Regions from separate parts of the Sphingomonas sanguinis genome, predicted to be linked through region 2. Evidence: predicted binding sites of a transcription regulator. Region 2 holds the regulator's gene; the other holds the start of a gene.
What was found. The regulator LexA, encoded in region 2, represses DNA repair genes until DNA is damaged. The targets are predictions, from matches to a motif close to GTTCCNCNCTTGTTCT.

Region 1 (3,419 bases), 990 kb from region 2:
GCTGCTGGTCGGTCAGATGTTCGGGCAGGCTTGTGAAGAAGGCCAGCGCATCGACCACCGACAGATGCGTGGCGTAGCTGATGTCCTGCATGGCGATCTTCACCGCCAGCGCCTCGGGCTTCAACCGCGCGCCGTGGCAGACTTCGCAAGGCTGCGACGACTGGTAGTTGGCCAGTTCCTCGCGCATCCAGGCGCTCTCGGTCTGGAGCATCCGGCGGTTGAGATTGCCGATCACGCCCTCAAACGGCTTCTTCACGTCGTACGACTTCTTGCCGTCGACAAAGGTCAGCGTGACCGCCTTGCCCTTGGTGCCATGCAGGATCGCGTCGCGGACCTTGTCCTCCAGATCCTTCCACGGCGTCTCCAGCGAAAAGCCGAACTCACGCGCCAGGCTGCCGAGCACCTGCATATAATAGGGGCTGGGCGGGTTGGACTTGGCCCAGGGTACGACCGCGCCCTTCTTGATCGACAGCTCGTGATTGGGGACGACCAAGTCTTCGTCGAAGATCAGCTTTTCGCCCAGACCGTCACAGGCCGGGCACGCCCCCTGCGGCGCGTTGAACGAGAACAGTCGCGGCTCGATCTCGGAAATGGTGAAGCCGCTGATCGGACAGGCGAACTTCTCGGAGAAGACGATGCGGCCGTCGGGCGCGTTGTTGCCCAGCACGGCGGACTTGGGCGTGGCGGGCTCGACCGGATCGGCGGGGTCGACATAGGCCAGACCATCCGCCAGCTTCAGTGCGGTCTCAAAACTGTCGGCCAGACGCGTCGCGATGTCCTCGCGCACCACCAGACGGTCGACCACCACCTCGATGTCATGCTTGAACTTCTTGTCGAGCGCAGGCGCCTCGTCGATCTCGTAGAGCTGGCCGTCGATGCGCACGCGGGTGAAGCCCGCCTTCTGCCACTCGGCCATTTCCTTGCGATACTCGCCCTTGCGGCCGCGCACGACGGGGGCCAGCAGATAGAGGCGCGTGCCCTCGGGCAGGGTCATCACCCGGTCGACCATCTGGCTGACCGTCTGCGCCGCGATCGGCTCGCCGGTGGCGGGCGAGTACGGGATGCCGACGCGCGCCCAGAGCAGGCGCATATAGTCGTAGATTTCGGTGACGGTCGCCACGGTCGAGCGCGGATTGCGGCTGGTCGTCTTCTGCTCGATCGAGATGGCGGGAGACAGCCCCTCGATATGGTCGACGTCCGGCTTCTGCATCATCTCCAGGAACTGGCGCGCATAGGCCGACAGTGACTCGACGTAACGCCGCTGCCCCTCGGCATAGATGGTGTCGAACGCCAGCGACGACTTGCCCGACCCCGACAGGCCGGTGATCACCGTCAGCGTGTCACGGGGAATGTCGATATCGACATCCTTGAGATTGTGCTCGCGCGCGCCGCGGACGGAAATCTTGGTCAGCATGAGGCAGGTTCTACTTCTGTTCCGGGAGGAAGGCCAGAGGCGAGATAGGAAGCGGAGGCGGCCGTTTCGAGAGGGGCGGGCTTGCGGGAACGCGGAAGTCCGGCGCATGATCCCTTCCGATCGCCGTTCGAGGGGGAGTAGTTTCCAACGTGTCGAAGACCTTGCACCTGACCGCCCTGTTGCTGCTGGCCAGCAGCGCCGCCACGCCCGCCCTCGCGCAGAAGGCCGAGAAGACCGAAACCAAGACCACCACAGAAACGAAGGACGACGACAGCAAGCGCCCGCCCCTGCCCGCCGACAAGACGATCAGCCAGAGCGCGCGGATCGGTGGCCGGGTCATCAATTACAAGGCGACCGTGGGCAAGATCGCGGTGCGCGACGACAAGGGCAAGGAGATCGGGCAGGTCGTCTACACCGCCTATACCGTGCCCGGCGGCGATGTGCGGCGGCCCGTCACCTTCGCGTTCAATGGCGGGCCGGGCGCGGCCTCGGTCTATCTGAACCTGGGTGCGGTCGGCCCGAAGCGGGTGCCGTTCGGTGCGCAGGGCGACGCTCCCTCCGACGCGCCGGTGACGACCGACAATCCCAATAGCTGGCTGGACTTCACCGACCTGGTCTTCATCGACCCCATCGGCACCGGCTTCAGCCGCAGCCTCGTCGACGAGGCCGAAACCAAAAAGGCCTTCTTCGCCAACGACCCGGACATCAAATATCTGTCCAAGGTCGTCTATGACTGGCTGGTCAAGGAAGGCCGGTTGCGTTCGCCGAAGTACGTCATGGGCGAAAGCTATGGCGGCTATCGCGCGCCGCGCATCGCCTATGAGCTCCAGTCGCAGATCGGCGTCGGGGTGAACGGCCTGATCATGGTGTCGCCCTATCTCGACCCCGCCTCGGGCGACGATGCCACCGCGCTGTCGCCTTTGCCGTGGATGATCGACCTGCCCTCGATGGCCGCCGCCCAGTTGGAGCGGCAGGGCAAGCTGACGCCCGAAGCGATGGCCGGGGTCGAGGCCTATGCGCGCGGCGACTACCTGCGCGACCTGATGCGCGGGCGGTCGGATACGCAGGCCGTCGACCGGATGGTGACCCGCGTCACCGAGCTGACCGGGCTGGACCCGGCGCTGGTCCGCAAGCTGGGCGGGCGGATCGATACGCGGACCTACCTGCGCGAGATTCACCGCAACGATTTGACGATCGGCAGCATCTACGACTCGAACGTCACCGCCTTCGATCCCTTCCCCTGGTCTTCGCAGCAGCGGTCCAACGACCCGCTGCTCGACTCGCTGATCGCGCCGACGACCAGTGCGATGGTCGATTTCGTGACGCGCGAAGTGGGCTGGAAGACCGACGCCCGCTATCATGCGCTATCCTATGAGGTGAACAGCGCCTGGGATCGCGGCAAGCCCGAGGATGCCCCCGTTACCGACCTGCGCAAGGCGATCGCCAACGATCCCAAGATGAAGGTGATGATCGTGCACGGCTGGGACGACCTGTCCTGCCCGTACTTCGCCTCGCGGCTGATCGTCGACCAGATGCCGAGCTATGGCGTGGCGCAGCGGGTGAAGCTGAACGTCTATCCGGGCGGGCACATGTTCTACAGCCGCACCGACAGCGGCGCGGCGTTCCGGCGCGATGCGATGGCGATGTACGGGGGGTAAATCGTACCCCTCTGGCCAGCCATATCCCACAGCCGTTCGCGCTCAGCGAAGTCGAAGCGCACGCCGGACGATGCGCATTTGGCGAAGTCTATCCCTTGGCCTTCGACTTCGCTCAAGCTGAACGGGGGGTGGGGTGTAGCTTGCCCCCGGCTTTCCCGCTCCGTTCAGGCTGAGCGTACTCGAAGCCCATGCCCCCAACGCCCGACTGGCCCTCCGCGCCAAGCCACGCTACACGCGCAACCGTATACGAAACGGAGCGAGTGACATGGCAGGAATGATCGGCGGATCGACCGCAGAGCGCGAACTGGCGAGCCTGTCGCCCTGGGCGAACCCCGCGCCGGTCATCA
Region 2 (3,419 bases):
GCCCTTTCCCGGTTCGGTCGAGCCCGGACAGGCCACGCGCATCTTTACCGGTGCGGCGCTTCCGGAAGGGACCGACACCGTCCTAATCCAGGAGGAAGCGGCGCGCGATGGCGCGGTTCTGACGCTGGCAGGCGAAGGCCCCCCCCATCAGGGCCGCAATGTCCGGCGGCGCGGGCTGGACTTTTCCGAAGGTGCGACACTGATCGCTGCTGGGCAGCGACTGACCCCGGCGCGCATCGCGGTGGCCGCGACTGGCGGTCACGCCGTCCTGCCCGTCCGACCGGCCGTTCGCGTCGCGATCGCCGCAACTGGCGACGAACTGGTCCCGCCCGGTAGCACCGATCCTGCTGCCCTACCCGAATCGAACGGCGTCATGCTGGCGGCGATGCTGGCCGATCTGCCGGTCGAGATCATCGATCTGGGCATCCTGCCCGATGATCTGGGCAAGCTCCGCGACGCCTTTGCCTCGGTCGAGGCCGACCTGCTCGTCACTACCGGCGGCGCCTCGGTCGGGGATCATGATCTCGTCCAGCCCGCGCTCAAGGCGGCCGGGGGCAGCGTCGATTTCTGGCGCATCGCGCTTCGCCCCGGCAAGCCGATGATGGCGGGACGGCTCGGCGAGACGGTGGTGCTCAGCCTGCCGGGCAATCCCGTCTCGGCCTTCGTCACCGCAACGCTGTTCGTGCGCCCCCTGATCGCGCATCTGGCAGGTGCGGCCGAGCCACTGCCCAGGCCCATCCCCGCCATACTGGGCGAGGATTTGCCCGCCAATGGCCCGCGCATCGACTATCTGCGCGCGGCGATGATCGACGGGCGGGTTCATGCGGCGGCCATCCAGGACAGCTCGATGCTGCTGACTTTGGCGCGTTCGACCTGCCTTATCATCCGCCCGCCACACGCTCCCCCCGCCGCGACAGGCGACTCGGCGGAAATCCTGATGCTCGCTTGACGCAAGCCAAAACGTTCCATATAAGTTCCACGTCTGTTCTGGACGGAGGATCGCGATGCTCACCGCAAAGCAGCATGAGCTTGTCTGCTTCATCAACGACCGTTTGAAGGAAACCGGCGTCTCGCCCTCCTTCGAAGAGATGAAGGAGGCGCTGGACCTCAAGTCCAAGTCGGGCGTCCACCGCCTGATCTCCGCGCTGGAGGAACGCCACTTCATCCGCCGCCTGCCCAACCGCGCCCGCGCGCTGGAGGTGTTGCGGATGCCCGACCGGCCCGAGAAGCCTGCTGTGGCAGAACCCGCATCAGGCAATGTCCACACGCCCTCCGCACGTCCGGCGATTGAACCGGCCAATGACGTGGTCGAAATCCCGCTCCACGGCCGGATTGCCGCCGGTGTGCCGATCGAGGCGTTCGAAGGCAGCTCGATGCTTGCCGTCCCCGCCGCTCTGCTGGGTTCGGGCGAACATTATGCGCTCGAGGTGTCGGGCGATTCGATGGTCGAGGCAGGTATTCTTGACGGCGATTATGCGCTGATCCGCCGGACCGATGTGGCGCGCGACGGGCAGATCGTCGTCGCGCTGATCGACGATAGCGAGGCCACGCTAAAATATTTCCGGCGCGAAGGTTCGATGGTCCGCCTCGACCCCGCCAACCGGGCCTATGATCCGCAGCGTTACGCGCCCGCGCAGGTACGGGTGCAGGGCAAGCTCTCAGGCATTTTGCGCCGTTACGAGTGAGGGCAACCCGGCATCGATCCGCCATGGTGAGCCGAGCGAAGCAATCCCGGACGTTCTGATCCGCTTCTTAATTGCTTCGCTTCGTTCGCGATGACGTTTTGGATGCCGCCAGATGCATCCGCTTGTGAATGGCGAGGCTCATAGGCCTTTTGCGGGTTCCATGATCGACCATGGATGACGATCACCCGGCTGGCGCACCGTCCGCACCTCGGGCGGGTCGAGCCGGATCGAGACGCCACCCGTTCGCTTCAGAACGATAGTGTCCAGCTTCAACCAGCGCGGTCGACATGCACCCGGCAGACGACGATCGGCGATCATGATGTCCACCCGCCCGCAAAGCGCGATCAACGCCTTCCACGGAACCGGATAGCCACTACGCGTCGCCGCGATCCGCCAGGATCGTCCACCGCGCCGCAGTTCGATCACGCACATGTCCCGCCCGCACCGCGCCGCAGGCTGATCGGCAAGCGCCAACGGCTCGGCATCGGTGCCACCAAGTTCGGACAGAGTGGTGCGCATATAGTCCCCCGCCCGGTCGCGAAGCAGCGCCATGCCCTGGCCCACCGCGATCCCGGCATGGCGACCGTCCCCGGTAACGATCAGGTCGGGCGCCCGCGCTACGATCATCATCGACACGCCCGCGACCAGCGCAGGCATTCCGAGCCATCGCCACCGGGTCCGCCAAAGCGCGATCCAAAGCCCTCCCGCAACGGCCAGCCCGAACGCCCATCCCGGCGCGACCGGCAGGGCGATCACCGATCCCGGCATGGTCGAGACGGCATGGGCGAGTTTCAGCAGCAAACCCAACGCCTGTTCCAGCAGCCACCAGAACGGGCCGCCCAGCCCCAGAGGCTCGAACAATAGCGCGATCATCTCCAGCGGCATGGCGACGAAGGTCGTCCACGGAATGGCGACGATATTGGCCAAGGCGCCATAAAGCCCCGCCTTGTGGAAGTGATAGACCGCGATCGGCATCAGCGCCGCCTCGACCACCAGCCCGGTCAGCAACAACGCGCCCAGATGCCGCAAGGCCGCCCAGCGCCAGTCGGGATGCGGCCCCAGCCAGCGGTGGATGGCGGGGCTTTCGTGAAGCGCGACGATCGCCGTGATCGCGGCGAAGGAGAGTTGAAAGCTGGCGCCCACCAGCGCCTCAGGCCGGAAGATCAGCACGATCAGCGCCCCCGCCGCGACCAGCCGCAAGGTCATCGCCTCGCGCCCCATCGCCAGTGCCGCCAGAACGAGCATGGCCGCCACGCACGACCGTATCGTGGGGACCTCCGCCCCGGTCAGCCAGGTGTATCCGACCGCCGCGACCGCACCCGCCGCTGCGCCCAGCAAGGGCAGTCGCACCCGCAACGCCAGCCAGGGCCAAAGCGCCAGCAGCCGGATCGTCAGCACCATTACGATCCCGACGACGGCCGTTATGTGAAGTCCGCTGACCGACAAAAGATGCGCCAGCCCCGCGCGGCGCATCGCCTCCGCATCATCTTGCGCGATCGCGCCGACATCCCCGGTCGCCAGCGCCGCGGCGATCCCGCCTGCGCTGCCCGGAACCTGGGCGGTGATCCGCTGCGACAGGCGTTGGCGCAATCCGGGGCCTTGGTTGGCCGGGTGCAGCATCCGCACCGGCGCGGAGCCGCGTCCCGTGGCGCCGATCCCTTGAAACCAGGCCGCGCGCGCGAAATCATAGCCCCCCGGAGCGACCGGCCCGGCGGGCGGCATCAGTCTCGCCCG

Region 1: uvrA (excinuclease ABC subunit UvrA) is a predicted target of LexA. The motif match lies at 1,422-1,437, and genes of this name have one in related genera.

The regions. Positions count from the first base shown of each region.
Region 1 is NZ_CP079203.1:1,916,258-1,919,676, forward strand. Features, by position in the region: gene uvrA (excinuclease ABC subunit UvrA) at 1-1,414, opposite strand, end outside; gene KV697_RS08925 (S10 family peptidase) at 1,564-3,072, shown strand; gene KV697_RS08930 (M24 family metallopeptidase) at 3,338-3,419, shown strand, end outside.
Region 2 is NZ_CP079203.1:926,903-930,321, forward strand. Features, by position in the region: gene KV697_RS04035 (molybdopterin molybdotransferase MoeA) at 1-949, shown strand, start outside; gene lexA (transcriptional repressor LexA) at 1,005-1,685, shown strand; gene KV697_RS04045 (ComEC/Rec2 family competence protein) at 1,824-3,419, opposite strand, start outside.